3 regions of the Enterobacter ludwigii genome follow, and region 2 is predicted to be linked to each of the others. Evidence: predicted binding sites of a transcription regulator. Region 2 holds the regulator's gene; each other region holds the start of a gene.
The links. The regulator LexA, encoded in region 2, represses DNA repair genes until DNA is damaged. The targets are predictions, from matches to a motif close to TNCTGTATGTACATACAGNA.
Positions count from the first base shown of each region.

Region 1: the regulator LexA is predicted to act here: its motif matches at 1,321-1,340, upstream of metR (HTH-type transcriptional regulator MetR).
Region 3: the regulator LexA is predicted to act here: its motif matches at 4,335-4,354, upstream of sbmC (DNA gyrase inhibitor SbmC).

Region 1 covers NZ_CP017280.1:61,731-68,131, reverse strand. Annotated here, with positions in the region: gene metE (5-methyltetrahydropteroyltriglutamate--homocysteine S-methyltransferase) at 1-1,255, opposite strand, end outside; gene metR (HTH-type transcriptional regulator MetR) at 1,372-2,325, shown strand; gene BH714_RS23215 (carboxylate/amino acid/amine transporter) at 2,213-3,112, opposite strand; gene yigL (sugar/pyridoxal phosphate phosphatase YigL) at 3,195-3,995, opposite strand; gene pldB (lysophospholipase L2) at 4,028-5,020, opposite strand; gene rhtB (homoserine/homoserine lactone efflux protein) at 5,130-5,750, shown strand; gene rhtC (threonine export protein RhtC) at 5,747-6,367, opposite strand.
Region 2 covers NZ_CP017279.1:4,058,049-4,064,449, reverse strand. Annotated here, with positions in the region: gene BH714_RS19075 (cupin domain-containing protein) at 8-496, opposite strand; gene zur (zinc uptake transcriptional repressor Zur) at 612-1,124, shown strand; gene BH714_RS19065 (CsbD family protein) at 1,173-1,382, opposite strand; gene dinF (MATE family efflux transporter DinF) at 1,502-2,839, opposite strand; gene lexA (transcriptional repressor LexA) at 2,903-3,511, opposite strand; gene BH714_RS19050 (diacylglycerol kinase) at 3,620-3,988, opposite strand; gene plsB (glycerol-3-phosphate 1-O-acyltransferase PlsB) at 4,143-6,401, shown strand, end outside.
Region 3 covers NZ_CP017279.1:2,265,475-2,271,875, forward strand. Annotated here, with positions in the region: gene emmdR (multidrug efflux MATE transporter EmmdR) at 11-1,489, opposite strand; tRNA gene BH714_RS10735 (tRNA-Asn) at 1,680-1,755, shown strand; gene BH714_RS10740 (gamma-glutamylcyclotransferase family protein) at 1,809-2,141, shown strand; gene BH714_RS10745 (DUF496 family protein) at 2,191-2,526, opposite strand; gene BH714_RS10750 (FUSC family protein) at 2,695-3,753, opposite strand; gene sbmC (DNA gyrase inhibitor SbmC) at 3,846-4,319, opposite strand; gene dacD (serine-type D-Ala-D-Ala carboxypeptidase DacD) at 4,451-5,617, opposite strand; gene sbcB (exodeoxyribonuclease I) at 5,816-6,401, shown strand, end outside.

The sequences.
Region 1 (6,401 bases), on a different replicon from region 2:
CACGCTGGGCTTCGGCACGCACTTCATAGGGGCTCTGACGCTGGCTGTCCTGCGCGGTAATGGCCGCCAGACGTTTTTCGACCGCCGGGTTGTGGACGCGCGCCGAATGACGACGCGCCTGAATGGGGGCGCTCCAGTCGGTAATGGCCGTGGTGTCACCGCTATTTAACGCATCACGCAGCAGCGCCAGCTCTTCACATTTTTGCAGCGCAAAGGCAAACCAGCTCTTCACCTCGGGATCCAGGCGGGTTTCCACACTCAGATCGATTGGGCTGTGCAGCAGAGAGCAGGAGGAGGCCACCCACAGCTCACGTTTGCCGACGATATCTTTAATCTGTGCATATTTCTCGCTCAGATCGGCGCGCCAGACGTTACGGCCATTCACCAGTCCGGCCGAAAGCAACCACTCTTCAGGCAGGCGTTTGTGCAGTTCGGCCACGTCATCTTTGCCGTGGACCAGGTCAACATGAAGACCCTGAACCGGCAGCGCAGTAATGGTACTCAGGTTCGGCGTCACGCCTTCAAAATAGGTGGTCAGCAATAGCTTCACCTGACCAGTAAGGGCATCGTAAGCGGGTTTAAACGCTTTCAGCCACGCCTGCGGCAGCTCCAGCACCAGCGCAGGCTCATCGATTTGCACCCACTGAATTCCGCGTTTACCCAGTTCAATCAGCACCTGTTTGTAGACCGGCAGAATATCGTTCAGCAGGCTGAGACGGTCAAACTGCTCGCCTTTCACTTTACCCAGCCACAAATACGTTACCGGCCCCAGCAGTACCGGTTTCACCTGGTGGCCCAGCGCCAGCGCTTCATCGACTTCGTCGAGCAACTGGGTCCAGCTCAGTTTGAACTGCTGGCCTTTCACAAATTCCGGCACCATATAGTGATAGTTGGTGTTGAACCACTTGGTCATTTCCGCCGCTGCCGCAGGCTCTCCCGTTGGCGCACGACCACGGCCAATGCGGAACAGGGTGTCGATATCTACCGATCCATCTTTGTTCTGATGACGAGCCGGCACGTTGCCAAGCAGCAGGCTGGTGGTCAGAACATGGTCGTACCAGGCGAAATCGCCCACGGGCAGCAGGTCAATGCCCGCCTGCTTTTGCTGTTCCCAGTGGCGCGCACGCAGTTCGCGGCCCACTGCCAGCAATTCTTCACGGCCAGAGGTACCTGCCCAGTAACTTTCCTGCGCTTTTTTCAGCTCGCGGCGAAGGCCAACGCGAGGGAAACCGAGAGTGTGATTGCGAATTGTCATGGTGTGTCCCCTGTGAATTTTTCGTATTTAGCCATCCAGATGTTTACACATCCATAATTGGCAGTTACTGTATATTCCTCAAGCGCAAAATGTTCATGGCGAAGTGAAGGACTTTCATGATCGAGATTAAACACCTGAAAACGCTACAAGCGTTGCGAAATTGCGGTTCTCTCGCGGCGGCGGCAGCCACGCTGCACCAGACCCAGTCCGCCCTTTCTCACCAGTTCAGCGATCTGGAACAACGCCTCGGCTTTCGTCTTTTTGTGCGTAAGAGCCAGCCGCTACGCTTTACGCCTCAGGGCGAGATCCTGCTGCAGCTGGCTAATCAGGTGCTGCCGCAAATAGCCAGCGCGCTGCAGTCCTGTAACGAGCCGCAGCAAACCAGACTGCGTATCGCCATTGAGTGTCACAGCTGTATTCAATGGCTGACACCCGCGCTTGAGAACTTCCGCCAGAGGTGGCCGCAGGTGGAGATGGATTTCAAATCCGGCGTGACGTTCGACCCGCAGCCGTCGCTCCAGCAAGGCGAACTGGATCTGGTGATGACCTCAGACATTCTGCCCCGCAGCGGCCTGCACTATTCGCCAATGTTTGATTATGAGGTACGTCTGGTGCTGGCTCCGGATCATCCGCTGGCCAGTAAAACGCGTATCACCCCGGAAGATTTAGCCAGTGAAACGCTGCTGATTTACCCGGTACAGCGCAGTCGGCTGGATATCTGGCGTCATTTCCTGCAGCCGGCCGGCATTAGCCCGCAGCTCAAAAGCGTGGATAACACCCTGCTGTTAATTCAGATGGTTGCCGCCAGAATGGGCATCGCGGCGCTTCCACACTGGGTTGTGGAGAGTTTTGAACGCCAGGGTCTGGTTGTCACTAAAACCCTGGGTGAGGGACTATGGAGCCGGCTGTACGCCGCCGTGCGCGATGGCGAGCAGCGTCAGCCGATTACGGAAGCGTTTATTCGCTCTGCGCGGAACCACGCGTGCGATCATCTTCCGTTTGTGCGGAGCGCGGAGCGACCCAACGGCGATGGACCCACAGCGAAGCCAGAATCACTGCTCCCCCAATAAGGAAGCTCGGCCAGTGAGGCTGCTGCTGCCAGATGGCAAGGTTCACCAGCAGCCCTGCAGGCACATGCACGTTGTTCATGATCCCCAGCGTACCGGCGTCTACCTGCGTAGCGCCGTAGTTCCACATGAAGTACCCCAGCCCCGATGCCACCACGCCCAGCCAGACCAGAACGCCCCACTGCAGGGTTGTCGTCGGGAGCTTTTGCGGGTTGCCGAGCATAAACCATGCCGCCACCGCGACGATAGCTGCCCCCATATAGAACCAGGCGAACGCGTTATGCTGTGGCATCGGGCGGGTTTCCATCAGGCGCTTGTACCCGACCATACCGATGGCAAAGCTGAGGTTCGCCAGCTGCACGAACATCAGCCCGGTCCAGAAGTGGTCGCTCACTTTGTCGTAGCGAATAATCGCCGCCCCGATCACCGCCAGCGCCGCGCTCAACAGATATCCCCAGCGCAAACGACGTTTGCTGAGCAAATCGTAAATCAGCGTGATATAGAGCGGCGTAAGCACGGTGAAAAGCAGAAATTCAGAGACAGACAGGTAGACGTAAGCCCGGAAGCTGAACAGGTACATGATGCCGAGCTGCATCGCCCCCACTAGCATGTACAGCAAAATGGTGTTCAGCGATTGCCCGCGTGTACGCAGGAAGGGCAGGAATACCAGCGCCGCCAGCCCCACGCGCATCAGCACCGAGAAGTAGCTGTCGACGTGCCCGGCGAGGTATTCGCCAATCAGGCTAAAAGAGAAGGCCCACAGGATAGTGGTAATAATGAGTAGCGCCACAATGCTTGTCTCTCAGAAAGAAGGACAGGCATTGTAGCGAACTCTTTAGTTGACAACTGAGCAACAAACAATCAAATGAAGATTATTCAAGGAACAGTCTGCGCAGGTATTTTGGTACCGCGTTGTCAGCGTTAGAACCAATCACTTCCAGTTCCGGGTGCAGGTCTTTCAGACGCTGGTGTGCATTCTGCATAATGCAGCCTTTGCCCGCCATAGAGAGCATCTCGGCGTCGTTCATGCCATCACCGAAGGCGATACAGTCTTTCAGTTCGAAGCCAAGACGTTTCGCCACGGCTTCCAGCGCGTGCCCTTTGGAAACCCCCCCCGCCATAACTTCCAGACAGGTCAGGGTCGAGAAACTCACGTTGACGCGGTCACCCCAACGCGCATTAATCGCCTGTTCCAGCGGCAGCAACGCTTCGTGGCTTTCGCAGGTAAAGAACACCTTGCTGATCCCTTCCGGCTCCAGCAGGCCTGGCTCGTACAGGGAATAGTTAAATACCGCTTCCTTGAAGAAACGCATTTCATCCGGGCGATGGCGATTCATGAACCAGTCGTCATCGCGATAAACGTTAGTGATAATGTCCGGGTTGTTATGCACTACGCCGAACAGATCGGCGGCAATGTCGCGATCCAGGTTATGCGTAAAGATCAGGTTGCCATCGGTATCGTGCACGCGCGCACCGTTGGAGGTGATCATGTACGATTTGATCTCAAGATTATCGCGGATCTGCCCCACGTCCACGTGGTGGCGGCCGGTGGCAAACACGAAGTTCACTCCGCGAGCGGTCAGAAGCTTTAAGGTCTCTTTCGCGTAAGGCGACAGGGTATGGTCGGGCGAAAGCAGCGTGCCATCTAAATCAGATGCAACAACCTGGTACATAGGGATTTCAACCTCTGGTGGTAAAACAACAATCAATTATGCCTGTCGAAAAATTCAACAATGGCGTTTAGCGCGACTGAGCGCATAGCGTCCTTTTCAAAAAGGATCTCATGGTACGCGCCGTTGATGACCAGCGGTTTACCCCCTTCGCAAGGGTGACCGGCCGCAGCGCGGAGTTCACAAAAGCGGTCATGCATGCGGTTATCCACCACACGCTCTTCTTCAGCCTGAATCAGAAGTGTCGGCGTATCATCTTTACCAACACCAGCAAGCACCTGTTCACCGGCAAGGATCCCTTCCCGCACCCAGTGATATGTCGGGCCACCGACGCGCAGGCGCGGTTCATCGGCATAAAAACGCAGGTTACGGCGATAACGCTGCCGGCTATGGGTCAATACGTTGAGGGCAAACGGCAGCGCGCGCCAGCGCCCTGTCCCGATGGCATACCCTTCACGAATGCGCTGATGGCCCTCAGCCCAGTCGAGAATATGGCGCACCATCCAGTCCGGAAAACGCATGACGATGCCATACATTGGCGCGGTAAGCGCAATGGCATCACACTGGTGGTCATAGCGCTGTAAAAACAGCGTCGAAATCGCCCCACCCATAGAGTGCGCCAGAATATAGCGCTTACGCCACGGGCCCGGCTGAACCTCCTGCTGCCAGAAGGCGGCAAGATCGTCGACGTAATCGCTGAAGTTATCCACATGACCGCGATGCGTGTCCGACAATAAGCGGCCAGAAAGCCCCTGCCCGCGATGGTCGATAATCAACACATCGAAGCCCAGATGGAACAGGTCATAGGCCAGTTCAGCGTATTTGATGTAGCTCTCGATACGTCCCGGACAAACCACGATCACCCGATCGTTTTTCTCATCATGGAAACGCACAAAGCGTACCGGGACATCGCCAACACCCGTAAACTCATCTTCCTCACGCTGACGCCAGAAATCGGTCAGCGGCCCCATAGAGAAAGCAGCAAATGCGTTTTCTCGTGTTTCCCAGTCCTTTTTCTGCTGAAACATCGGGTTTCCACCCCCGTAAGCCAAGGAATATCGTTTTTTCGTCACCGGTCACAAAATGACGTAACAATAGCGTATTGTGGCATAAAAACAGACAATTCGGGAGTTTCAAATGACCTTCGAGTGGTGGTTCGCTTATCTGCTGACATCCATCATCCTTAGCCTTTCCCCAGGTTCAGGCGCCATTAACACCATGACCACCTCCATCAACCACGGCTATCGCGGTGCCGCGGCGTCCATTGCCGGTTTGCAGACCGGTCTGGGCATTCATATCGTGCTGGTGGGCATTGGTCTGGGTACGCTGTTCTCCCGCTCGGTACTGGCCTTTGATGTGCTGAAATGGGCCGGTGCCGCGTACCTGATTTGGCTCGGTATTCAGCAGTGGCGTGCAGCAGGCTCAATTGATCTTAATACGCTCGCCCAGACGCAAACACGCGGACGCCTGTTTAAACGCGCGGTGTTTGTGAACCTGACCAACCCGAAAAGTATTGTTTTCCTCGCCGCGCTGTTCCCGCAGTTTATCGTCCCGCATCAGCCACAGGTCATGCAGTACGTGGTGCTGGGTGCGACCACCATTGTTGTCGATATCATCGTGATGATTGGTTACGCGACGCTGGCGCAGCGGATTGCGGTGTGGATTAAAGGGCCTAAGCAGATGAAGGCCCTGAACAAAATCTTTGGTTCGCTGTTTATGCTGGTAGGCGCGCTGCTTGCGTCAGCGCGTCATGCTTAGCGAGAAATGATGAGATGAATGCCAAAGCCGGCGAACAACGCGCCGGCGAAGCCGTCAATCCACTTCGCAATACGCTGGTAACCGCGGCGCATCGCCGGTAAGGCAAACAGGCTGGCAACCACGGTAAACCACGCAAAAGTTTCCACCACGATCAGCAGGAAGATGCCCCAACGCGCACCCGCACCCACGTTGTCACCCACAAACAGGGAGAACACGGAGCCGAAATAGATAATCGCTTTTGGGTTCGCCAGGTTGGTGAGCAGCCCTTTAATAAAACTCCGGCCGCCCGTTGCCAGCTCAACTTTCGGCTCTTCCGGCTTTTTCTCTTCTTTCTTCAACGCCCCGCGCAGCATCTGGTAGCCCATCCAGCAAAGGTAAAGCCCCCCGCCAACCATGATGATGTTGTGCAACCAGGCCATCTTCGCCAGAATCAGGTTCAGACCAAGCAGCGCCACAGCCGCCCAGACCATAACGCCCATGGTGATACCCAGTACCCCCATCATCGCTTCTTTGCGGGAGCGGCTGACGGCGGTTTGTGACACGAAGAAAAAGTCAGGGCCCGGGCTCATGAGCGCAACGATGTGCACTAACGCCACGGTAAGAAATAGCATTAACATAATTAACTCGCAGGGAAATAATTAAGTGAGTCAC
Region 2 (6,401 bases):
GAGGAAATTATTTTTTCCCAGGTTTTCCATCGTGCGGTCCAAAAAACTGAGGAGGGTGGTCTACCCAGCGATCGTCGCGCGTGGCGGCGTACTCCGGATTAAGCGGGTAATAGATACGGTTATGCTTCTTGTTGGCCTCACCCACCACCAGGAGCCGTACCTCTTCGTCGGTGTTGTTGATGAAGGTATGACAGACCCCGGTTCCGGCGGGAAAGCCCACGCTGTCGCCAGGTTCAAGTTTCCATAAATATCCGTTAATCCAGGCTTCAGGGTAGCCTTCAAGCACGTAGATAAACTCTTCTTCGTCGCTTTCAGCATGAGGATAAGAGGTCCGTCGGCCTGGCGGTAAGCGCTCATGGTGTATACCAATGCGTCCAAGGCCGAGCTTACGCGCCAGCGGTGCGCCAATGGCAAAACGTTCACTACTGTCGGGATAGGTTGAGTCATCTGCGCCTTCTACGTCGCGCCAGTGTCGAATACAGTCAGGTCTTTTCATCGTTTATTCCCCGGATTGCGTTGCGTCAGGTATAGCACAGCCTGGCGGATCTCGGTGTTTTTAGCAGAACATGATAAAGTGGGGGTTTTCCAGCCTATAACATCCGGGGTGCTAAATGGATAAGTCCACAAAAGAGCTGTTAGCGCAGGCAGAAAAGCTGTGCGTGCAACGCAATGTGCGCCTGACTCCGCAGCGCCTTGAAGTATTACGTTTGATGAGTCTGCAGCAGGGCGCGATCAGCGCGTACGATCTGCTTGATCTGCTGCGCGAAAGCGAGCCACAGGCTAAACCGCCAACGGTGTACCGCGCGCTGGATTTCCTGCTGGAACAGGGCTTTGTGCATAAAGTTGAATCGACAAACAGCTATGTGCTGTGCCATCTGTTCGATCAGCCAACCCATACGTCGGCCATGTTTATCTGCGATCGCTGCGGCAGCGTGAAGGAAGAAGGTGCGGAAGGCGTTGAAGATATTATGCATACGCTGGCAGCCAAAATGGGCTTTGCGTTGCGTCATAACGTGATTGAAGCGCACGGCCTGTGCTCAGCCTGCGTAGAGGTAGAAGCCTGTCGTCACCAGGATGAGTGCCAGCACGACCATTCTGTACTGGTGAAGAAAAAGCCGCGTTAACGGCAAAAGAAAAGGCGGCCCGAAGCCGCCCTCAGGGGGAGTAAAGGATTACCAGCGATAATCGTTACGTGTTTCCCAGTCTTTCACTTCGTTTTCAGCACGATCTTTCTCGTAGCCGTAACGTTCCTGAATTTTACCCACCAGCTGATCGCGTTTACCTTCGATGATGGTCATATCATCATCCGTCAGCTTACCCCACTGTTCTTTCGCTTTACCTTTGAACTGCTTCCAGTTGCCGCCGATTTCGTCTTTATTCATAATCGTGTCCTCGTGTTAAGCGTCTGTATGTTTCGTCCGCTTCGTTCTTTTCTGCTGGACGTGATTATTATTGTAGTTAAGGATCCGGCAGTTGTTTTTATTTTCGGAATCTTTAACCGTCACGATATATCGTGGCGGGAAGGCAGCCAGGTGTTATTTCGCCAGTGACGATGCCAGATAAAGGCCAGCGACAGGCCACGTAACGCGAGGAAAACCGCCAGAGCCAGCCACAAACCGTGGTTGCCCAGATACGGCAGCGTCAGCAACGTCAGACCAAATCCCGCCGCAGCGACCGCCATGCTATTGCGCATCTCCGCACCTCGCGTCGCGCCAATAAACATGCCGTCCAGCAGATAACACCACACGCCCACCACCGGTAAGATTGCCTGCCAGAAGAGATAGTGACTCGCCAGTTCGCGCAGCGATGGGAGGGAGGTGAGTAAGGCAACGATCTGTTCACCCAGAAAGGCGTAAATGAGTGCAAACGCCAGCGCCACCAGGCCTGACTGACGACAGGCGGCCCGCCACACCTCGCGGAGCTGGCCGCTTTCGCGTGCACCATACGCTTGTCCGGAATGGGCTTCAACGGCATAGGCAAAGCCATCCAGCGCATACGCGGTAAAGGTGAGCAGCGTCATCAGGACCGCATTAACCGCGACGATCTCCGGCCCAAGTCGCGCCCCAAAGACCGTCAGCGCGCCAAAGCAGAGCTGAAGCAGTAACGAGCGCAGCATAATGTCGCGGTTAAGCGCCAGCAGCGTGCGGATATTACCGCGCCACGCGGTTTTGAGCATCGCAAGCGAGATACCGCGCAGGGCCAGCACGCGCCAGACCATCCACAGGCCGATGAAAAAGGTACCGTATTCTGCAATTGCCGTCGCCAGCGCGGCGCCCTGCACGTTCATATGCAGACCCATCACCAGCCAGACATCAAGCACGATGTTGAGAAGATTGCCTGCCACCAGCAGAATGACTGGCGCACGGGCATACTGCACGCCGAGTAACCAGCCAAGCAGAACCAGGTTCGCCAGTGATGCAGGCGCGCTGAGCCAGCGAATTTCAAGGAAGCGCCGCGCCTGCTCAAGTACCGCCTCGCTACCGCCAACGACATGCAGCGCCAGATCAATCAGTGGCGTGCGCAACACCACGATCAGCGCACCCGCGCCCAGGGCAAGGATCAAGGGTTGTACCAGCGCTCGCGCCAGACGCAACGGATCTTTTGCGCCGTACGCCTGAGCCGTAAGCCCGGTGGTACTCATACGCAAAAAGAGCAGCAGCATAAAAAGGAAGCTGGTTGCCGTCGCGCCGATCGCGACGCCGCCCAGATAAACGGGGGAATCCAGATGACCAATAACAGCCGTGTCTACCAGTCCCAGCAGAGGGACGGTGATATTGGAAAAAATCATTGGCAGTGCAAGACGCCACAATGCCTTATCTGATGTCGTCAGCAGTGACATGAAAAATACCGGCAGTGGAGATTGAATCAGGCTACGGCAGGTCCGTAGCCTGTTATGACATGATTACAGCCATTCACCGTTGCGGATAACCCCAACAGCCAGCCCTTCAATAGAGAAGTTATGTTCGCGGAGATCCACCACAATCGGGGAGAACTCGTTGTTTTCAGGCAGTAACTGGACGGTGTTACCCTGCTTTTTCAGACGCTTAACGGTAACTTCATCGTCAATACGCGCGACCACAACTTGCCCGTTGCGCACGTCCTGGGTTTTATGAACTGCGAGCAGATCGCCGTCCAGAATACCGATATCTTTCATCGACATGCCGCTGACGCGCAGCAGGAAATCTGCGCTCGGTTTAAACATGCCCGGGTCAACCTGGTAGTGACCTTCAATATGCTGTTGTGCCAGCAAAGGTTCACCTGCCGCGACACGGCCCACCAGCGGAATGCCTGTCTCTTCTTCCACCAGCAGACGGATGCCACGCGAAGCGCCCGATACAATCTCAATGACGCCTTTACGCGCCAGCGCTTTCAGGTGTTCTTCGGCAGCATTCGGAGAACGGAAACCCAGACGCTGAGCGATCTCCGCACGCGTGGGTGGCATACCCGTCTGGCCGATATGATCCCGGATGAGATCAAACACCTCTTGCTGCCTGGTCGTTAACGCTTTCATTCCGCCCCCTGGGTGTATATACAGTTATGCTGTGAGTATATACAGTCAAAGGCGATTTTGGAACCAAAAACTGCACAAAAAACCAGGGACTTAATTATTTCTCGAGGCTTATCGGAAATGTGACCAAAGCAGCGTGACCCAGGTGATGACCGCAGTGATAATCGCCAGCAATACGGCAGCAGACCCCATGTCTTTCGCCCGGCCGGAGAGCTCATGGAAATCAGAGCCGATACGGTCCACCACGGCCTCAATAGCGCTATTGAGAATTTCCACTATCATCACCAACAGCACGGAGCCGATCAACAAAACGCGGGTAATCGCATCAACATCAAGGAAACAGGCGATAATCACCGCGATGATAGCGGCGACGCCCTCCTGGCGAAACGCGGCTTCATTGACCCACGCGGCACGGAAACCTTTCCATGAATAGCCGGCGGCTTTGATGATTCGGGTTAACCCAGTGGTATTATTGGCCATTAAAAGAACCTTTTAATTAAAATAGCGTCAGTAACAGTAGGCGCAGCGTGTTTCGCTGCTGCCTGAAGTATGACGGGTAACAACAGAAATTTTGCGCGCTTTCTGTTATCCTTGCGCCGCAATTGCATTATTAACCAGAGGCTTTACATCGTTTATGTCCGGCTGGCCACGAATTTACTACAAATTACTTAATTTACCATTAAGCGTCCTGGTAAAAAGCAAGTCTATCCCAGCGGAACCCGCGCTGGAATTGGGGCTCGATACGTCACGCCCAATTATGTACGTTTTGCCTTATAACTCGAAGGCAGACCTACTGACGCTTCGCGCCCAGTGTCTGGCGCATGATTTACCTGACCCGCTTGAACCCCTCGAAGTCGACGGCACTCTGCTGCCGCGCTATGTGTTCATTCACGGCGGGCCGCGCGTGTTTACCTATTACACGCCAAAGGAAGAGTCCATCAAGCTTTTCCACGACTATCTCGACCTGCACCGCAGCAATCCGGGTCTGGATGTGCAGATGGTGCCGGTATCGGTGATGTTTGGTCGCCGCCCGGGCAGAGAGAAAGGTGAAGAGAACCCACCGCTGCGCATGCTTAACGGCATTCAGAAATTCTTCGCGGTCTCCTGGCTGGGACGTGACAGCTTCGTGCGTTTCTCCCCGTCCGTTTCGCTGCGCCGTATGGCGGACGAACACGGCACCGACAAGATTATCGCGCAGAAACTGGCGCGCGTGGCGCGTATGCACTTCGCCCGTCAGCGTCTGGCTGCCGTCGGCCCGCGTCTTCCTGCACGTCAGGACCTGTTCAACAAGCTGCTGGCCTCCAAAGCGATTGCCAGGGCCGTTGAAGACGAAGCGCGCAGCAAAAAGATTTCCCATGAGAAAGCACAGCAGAACGCTATTGCACTGATGGAAGAGATTGCCGCGAACTTCTCTTACGAGATGATTCGTCTTTCCGATCGTATTCTGGGCTTTACGTGGAACCGCCTCTATCAGGGAATCAACGTTCATAACGCCGAGCGCGTACGCCAGCTGGCCCATGATGGCCATGAGATTGTCTATGTCCCCTGCCACCGCAGCCACATGGACTATCTGCTCCTCTCCTATGTGCTCTATCACCAGGGTCTGGTACCGCCGCACATCGCTGCCGGCATTAACCTGAACTTCTGGCCAGCCGGCCCGATTTTCCGCCGCCTGGGGGCGTTCTTTATCCGTCGTACCTTTAAGGGCAACAAGCTCTACTCCACCGTATTCCGTGAATATCTTGGCGAGCTGTTCAGCCGCGGTTATTCCGTTGAATACTTCGTGGAAGGGGGGCGCTCCCGTACCGGTCGTCTGCTCGATCCTAAAACCGGCACGCTGTCGATGACCATTCAGGCGATGCTGCGCGGGGGAACCCGCCCGATCACCCTGGTACCCATCTACATTGGCTACGAACACGTGATGGAAGTGGGCACCTACGCCAAAGAGCTGCGCGGTGCGACCAAAGAGAAAGAAAGCCTGCCGCAGATGCTGCGCGGCCTGAGCAAGTTACGCAACCTTGGCCAGGGCTACGTCAACTTTGGCGAGCCGATGCCGCTGATGACCTATCTGAACAACCATGTTCCGGAGTGGCGCGAGTCTATCGATCCTATCGAAGCGATTCGCCCGGCCTGGCTGACGCCTACGGTCAACAGCATCGCCTCTGAACTGATGGTGCGTATTAACAACGCCGGTGCGGCAAACGCCATGAACCTGTGCTGTACGGCGCTTCTGGCCTCTCGTCAGCGTTCACTGACCCGTGAACAGCTTACGGAGCAGCTGGATTGCTATCTGGATATGATGCGCAACGTGCCGTACTCGGTGGATTCGACCGTACCGGTAAGCACGGCAAGCGAGCTTATCGAGCATGCCCTGCAGATGAACAAGTTTGAAGTCGAAAAGGACACCATCGGCGACATCATCATTCTCCCGCGCGAGCAGGCGGTGCTGATGACTTACTATCGCAACAACATCGCGCATATGCTGATGCTGCCCTCGCTCATGGCGGCCATCATCACCCAGCATCGTCGCATCTCGCGTCAGGAGCTGTTGCGTCATGTTGAAACGCTCTATCCAATGCTGAAAGCGGAGCTGTTCCTGCGCTGGGACAAGGACGAACTGGCGACTGAGCTGGATAAACTGACCGAAGAGCTGCGTCGTCAGGGGCTGATTACCGTCACGAATGACGAGCTGCATATCAATCCGTCACGGTCCCGTACCCTGCAACTGCTGGCGGCGGGCGCGCGTGAAACGCTGCAGCGCTACGCCATCACCTTCTGGTTGCTGAGCGCGAATCCGTCCATTAACCGCGGTACGCTCGAGAAAGAGAGCCGGACGCTGGCACAGCGCCTGTCTGTTCTGCACGGGATTAACGCCCCGGAATTCTTCGACAAA
Region 3 (6,401 bases), 1.8 Mb from region 2:
GTTTGCCGAATTATTCTCCACTTCGCGCATTTGTCAGGCATTCTGTTGATTCTGTGGTCGTTGGCTCCTGTTTTATTCGCGGGTATTTCCAGAGCCAGCGCCCACTGACCATACGCCAGTAGAACAACGCCCCACGCACCGCCCAGTCAAGGAACATCCCCAGCCAGACGCCGACTACCCCCATGCCAAGCATGACCCCGAGCGTGTAACCCACCACCACACGGCAACCCCACATGCCGAGCATCGACACCCACATCGCGAAGCGTGCATCGCGTGCCCCTTTCAGCCCGGCAGGCAGAACCCATGAAGCCGCCCAGATGGGCATAAAGGCCGCATTCAGCCAGATCAGGATCTTAACGACCTCTTTGACATCATCTTCGTGGGTATAAAAAGAGGCCATAAGCCCGGCAAAGGGGGCGCTTCCCCAGGCGATCAGCGTCAGGCCAATGGTTGACAGCCAGAAGACGTGCCGCAACTGCCGTTCCGCCTGCCCTATCTGCCCTTTTCCCAGCCGTTTACCGGTGATGATGGTCGACGCCGAACCGAGGGCGTTGCCCGGCAGGTTTATCAGGGAGGCAATGGAGAAGGCGATAAAGTTACCGGCGATAACGTCAGTCCCCATCCCGGCGACAAACATTTGCGTCAGCAGCTTGCCCCCGTTAAACAACACGGATTCAATACTGGCGGGAATACCAATTCCCATCACTTCCCAGATAATGGCGAAGTTAAAGGGGCGGAAATAGCTCTTCAGCGTAAGGCGCAGTGACGGCGTGATCCCCGCCATCAGCACCCCGAGAATGGCGGCCGCACCGATATAACGTGAAATCGTTAACCCCAGCCCGGCACCCACGAACCCGAGCCCGTCCCAGGAGAAGACGCCGTAGATCAGCACGCTGCTGATAATAATATTCAGGATGTTCATCCCGCCGTTTATCAGCAACGGAATTTTGGTGTTGCCCGCGCCGCGCAGCGCGCCGCTGCCAATCAGCGCGATGGCTGCAGCCGGATAACTCAGGACCGTCATTTCCAGGTAGGTCAGCGCCAGGTCTTTAACTTCATTTGTGGCCTCACCGGCGACAAAATCGATAATTTCCCTGCCGAAATAGTGGATCACCGCCGCCAGCACGATCGAGAAAATGGTCATGATCATCAGCGACTGTCGGGCAGCCTCGCGCGCACGTTTAGGATCGAGCTTGCCGAGGCTAAAGGCGACGACAACCGTCGTCCCGAGGTCAATGGCAGCAAAGAACGAAATAACCACCATGTTAAAGCTGTCCGCCAGCCCGACACCGGCCATCGCCTCTTTACCCAGCCAGCTGACCAGGAAGGTACTCAGCACCCCCATCAACAGAACGCAGGTGTTTTCCAGGAAAATAGGCACGGCAAGGGGGGTGATTTCACGCCAGAACAGAACACGATAGCTTTTACGCTTTGCATACCATGGCGTGCGCATAATCGCCTGGCGTAGGGGGGCAGTGACGTTCAAAATGGACCTTAACGAGAAAGTTGAAACTCCATTTCAAATGATGGGGGAGAAATGCTAAACCTGCAAAGTATTTTCCATAAAAAGATGTGTGGATTTACAACAAACTGTCGACAGAATCATCAATCGATTGCTAATCGCTAAGATCAGGTTTGACAAAACTTTTTTCGCCGCTAAGATATGCCTCCACAACGATTCCTCTGTAGTTCAGTCGGTAGAACGGCGGACTGTTAATCCGTATGTCACTGGTTCGAGTCCAGTCAGAGGAGCCAAATTTAAAAAGCCTGCTTTTATAGCAGGCTTTTTGCTTTGCTGGTGAGGGAAAATGAACGCTCTGTTTGTCTACGGCACGCTACGCCCGGGTCACGCGAATGCACATATTCTTGAAAACATCGGTGGCGAATGGCAGGCCGGTTTTGTCACCGGGACGTTTTACGAACGTGGCTGGGGCGCGGCGGCAGATTTTCCGGGGATAGTGCTGCACCCGGACGGCCCACGCGTGGAGGGCTTTCTGTTTATTTCTGATAGCCTGAGTGCACACTGGCCAATGCTGGACGAATTTGAAGACGGCTACGATCGGGTTGAGGTCAATGTGACCACGCCGGATGGAAAACAGATCAACGCCTGGATTTATCAGCTACAGCCGCGTACTGCGTAATAAAAAAGGCTCTCTGTCACCAGAGAGCCTTTTTTGTATTCAACGGCGATTACTCGCTTTTGGCTTCACCGTTTTTGATTTCGCCCATTACTTTCAGTTTCTTGGAGATATCACGGCGTTCTTTAGACAGCTCAGCGTTTTTGATGATGTAGTCATCAACGCGGTCTTCGTAGTCGCTCTTCATGCTGGCGATGATGCCCTGAATAGCCTCAACGCTCATGCCTGGCTTGATGTAGTCGCTCAGGTTATCGAGCAGCAGGACACGTTTCTGGTTGTCACGGATCTTCTTCTCAACGTCCTGGATTTCACGCTGCAGTTTGTTTTTGCGGCGGAACAGGCGGACGAATTCCAGAACATCCTGGAACGAAGGCTTGGTAGTTTCCATTTTTACACCCCTGATAATGTGAGATTCGGATTCGTTAAAGCAACCGTTGTAACAATAACCTTACTGACAGCGGCTGCGAATGACAATGAGTATATCGTTTAAAGCTATCATAACCCCAATTGATGCTGAATCGAAGCAGCAGGCGTCACATATGGAGATAGCTGCTCTTTATTTGCGCAGCGCCCGGCAAATGAGATGCGACAGTAGCTCCAGCTGCCGCGCCAGCTCCATGCTCAGCCAGACATAACCATGAATAGGCGTTTCCGCGACGTTATCGCTCTGACGCTCATTCATTAACTGCTTCAGCTCCGCAACGATCTCATTCAGACGTTCACTGTTCGCCAGGATGGGCTGCGGGTTACCTTCATAAAGCGCGTGGGCGATGGTGAGCAGCGTTTGCTGCGTCATCTGCTGCGTCTCTTTTAAGGTATGGGCGTTGAGCATTAAAAGGTGGCTGGGACGAGAAGCCCAGTGCGCGTTGATTTGCAGCTCAAGCATGCATACCAGATTGCGGCTAACCGTCTGAATGGCTTCAAAAATGGATTTCTGGATATGGGTTTCTTTGCTGGCCGGAGTAATCAGCCCGCGCATCCTGACCACATCGTTGAGGATCGTTTGCAGGTGTTTTTCCAGCCGGGGGCGCTCAACCAGGTTAGGGGAAAATCCGGCCTGATAGACGCGGTTGAACGCGGTGACATAGTTAGCCATCTGAATACGCCAGTGCAGAAAAGCACGCTGTGGCCAGATGCCGGTAAAAAGCATAGCCAGCAATGAGCCGAGGATCACGTCCCCGCTTCGCCACAGGGCGGTCGTCATATCCCCTGCCGGGGCACCGACCACCACCGACAGCGTGATACCAATCAGCAGCGCCTGATAGGGCCTTTTGCCTAATGCCAGCCAACCGCAAAGGAACATCGCGGCACCGCACCAGACCAACATAACCGGAAACGAGATAAGCTCAAGCTTCAGCGCGATAAGCCCCAGGGCAGAGCCTAAAACGGTACCGCCAATGCGCTCGAAGGCGCGTGGAACAACGTTCCCCCAGAACGAAATAGGCCCCATCACGACCACCAGCGTGATAAGCGGCCATGTTCCCTCAGGAACATCCAGCAAACGAACCAGCACAAACGTCAACACAAAGGCCAGCGCGATACGGCACCCATGTACCACGCGGTAGTGTTTGTACAGACGAATTTCAAAAGGGGTTAATGATTTGTCGGGACGCACACCCGCTCTCCAGCTACACGGCAAATCACAATTGTACTGTGTTTTCAGCCGGGCGGATCACACCCAGCTGAAAAACCCTGTAATAACCAGGCTTAACCGGCTTTGTGCTCTACACCAATATACATTTCGATGTCCCAGTAACCGTCCGCGTTACCATCATTAAGGTAGCGCTCGAAGCAGGGTTTAGGGGCCATCTGGTAGCTGTTATCCTGCAAGAGGGAATTAAAGAACTGGTTCCATGGGGTCGCGAAGTCATGGTTTTCAACGCGCGCCGTCGCCACCGCATACTCTCCAGCGGCGATTTCCGTCATCATGACGCCTTCGCTGTTTTCAGGAATGACAAAATCGTCCGGGACCGTTACGGCCGTGTCACAGCGCAATTTTTCTGCCGGGACCTCGTCCGGATTATCGTAGTAAACCGCAACCCACTCCAGCGGCTGAATGTGAAGTCCATCCACCCACATGACTAACTGTTCGAAGCCCTGTTTAACCGTTTTGTCCCACGGCCCGACCAGATGAAAGCCGGCGATTTTACGTTTCTGTTGCTGCTTGATGCTGTAGTCCATGCTGCCTCCTTTTATTACTGTATATTTATACACTATAAAGCAGGTTTTAACTGTTCAGCAAACGAGGAGTGTTTATTATGTGAGCAGACTCGCAACCGCGCCAGTCTGCTCATGTGCTTTAACGCAGGCCGTTACAGCGTGTGATGCAGATAATCGCTCAGACGGGAGAAGAGGCCGCCTTTATTCACCGCTTCGAGCGTCACCAGAGGCCAGTGCGCCACGACTTTGTCACGGTCGTAAAGCTGGATCTCCCCTACCCGCTGATGAGCCGCAATCGGCGCTTCCAGCTCTTTTTTATCCAGCACGTACTTGGCTTTGATGTTAGGAACTTCTGTTTTAGGCAAGGCCAGCCAGAAATCCTGGTCGGTGCCCAGTTCCACCTGCTCTTTATCGCCGTACCAGATACGCTCTGTTCCCACTTTTTTGCCGTTATGCAGGATCTGCACCGTATCAAAGTTCTGCTGCCCCCAGTGCAGCAGCTTCCGGGCCTGTTCCTCACGCCCTTTCGGGCTGTCAGCGCCCATCACCACAGCGATTAAACGACGCTGACCGTCAACCGCTGACGCAATCAGGTTAAAGCCCGCTCCCGACGTGTGCCCTGTTTTCAGGCCATCAACGTTCATGGTTTTATCCCACAGCAGGCCGTTACGGTTTTGCTGGGTGATCCCGTTCCAGGTAAGGCTCTTTTCGCTGTACATGTGGTAGAACTCTGGCTCGCCGTGAATGATAGCCCGGGAGAGCACGGCCAGGTCATAGGCAGAGCTGTGTTGGCCCGGCGCGTCCAGACCGTGGACGGTTTCAAAGTGGGTATCGCGCAGGTTCAGCTTTTGTACATAGTCGTTCATCATCTTCACAAACTGCGGCTGACCACCCGCTACGTGATCCGCCAGCGCCACGCAGGCGTCGTTACCGGAATCCACAATCAGACCACGGCTCAGGTCGCGCACCGAGACGCGATCGCCCTCTTTCAGGAACATCAGCGACGATCCTTCAAACACCGGGTTTCCTTTTGCCCACGCGTCGCGGCCAACGGTAACGATGTCATCCGGGGTAATGCGGTGGCTGTCGATGGCCCGATCGACAACGTAGCCCGTCATCAGCTTGGTCAGGCTCGCCGGATTACGTTGTTGATGTTCGTTGCCCGCCGTTAAGATCTGACCAGTCGTGTAATCCATTAGCACCCAGGAGCCCGCCTGAATGGCCGGAGGCTGCGGCGAAAAATCCAGCGGATCGGCCGCGAAGGCAGAAGAGACACTCGAAGCGAGTAAAGAAACAGCAATAAACAGACGGCGTTTCAACGGTATATCCTCAGGTCATTAAAAATCGATGACCTTTTTACGGGAGTTCTGTTGTCGTTACCTGGCTTAATTGCAAAAAAATGTGACAGAAAGCAGATTTTACGCTGAAGCGGCCTCGCAAATTTGCACGGTGATGGCGCTTTTTATTCGGACTGACCTTCACGATCGTTTACCATAGAGACGTCATTTTTTAACAGGATGGTATTACTGGTGTCTGATTCAGCCGCGCGCCCTACATTTTTGTTCCACGACTACGAAACCTTTGGCACCCACCCGGCGCTGGATAGACCGGCACAGTTTGCGGCCATCCGTACCGACGATGAATTCAACATCATTGGCGAGCCTGAGGTCTTTTACTGTAAGCCGGCCGATGACTACCTGCCCCAGCCCAGCGCGGTAATGGTCACCGGGATCACCCCACAGGAAGCCCGGGACAAAGGCGTGAACGAGGCCGCATTCGCCCGGCGCATTCACGACCTCTTCACCGTCCCGAATACCTGCGTGGTCGGTTACAACAACATCCGTTTCGATGACGAAGTGACGCGCAATATCTTCTACCGCAACTTCTACGATCCTTATGCCTGGAGCTGGCAGAACCGCAACTCGCGCTGGGATTTGCTCGACATTATGCGTGCCTGCTATGCACTGCGCCCGGAAGGCATCAACTGGCCTGAGAATGATGAAGGGCTGCCGAGCTTCAGACTGGAACACCTGACGCGCGCGAACGGTATTGAGCACAGTAATGCCCACGATGCGATGGCCGATGTCTACGCCACCATTGCTA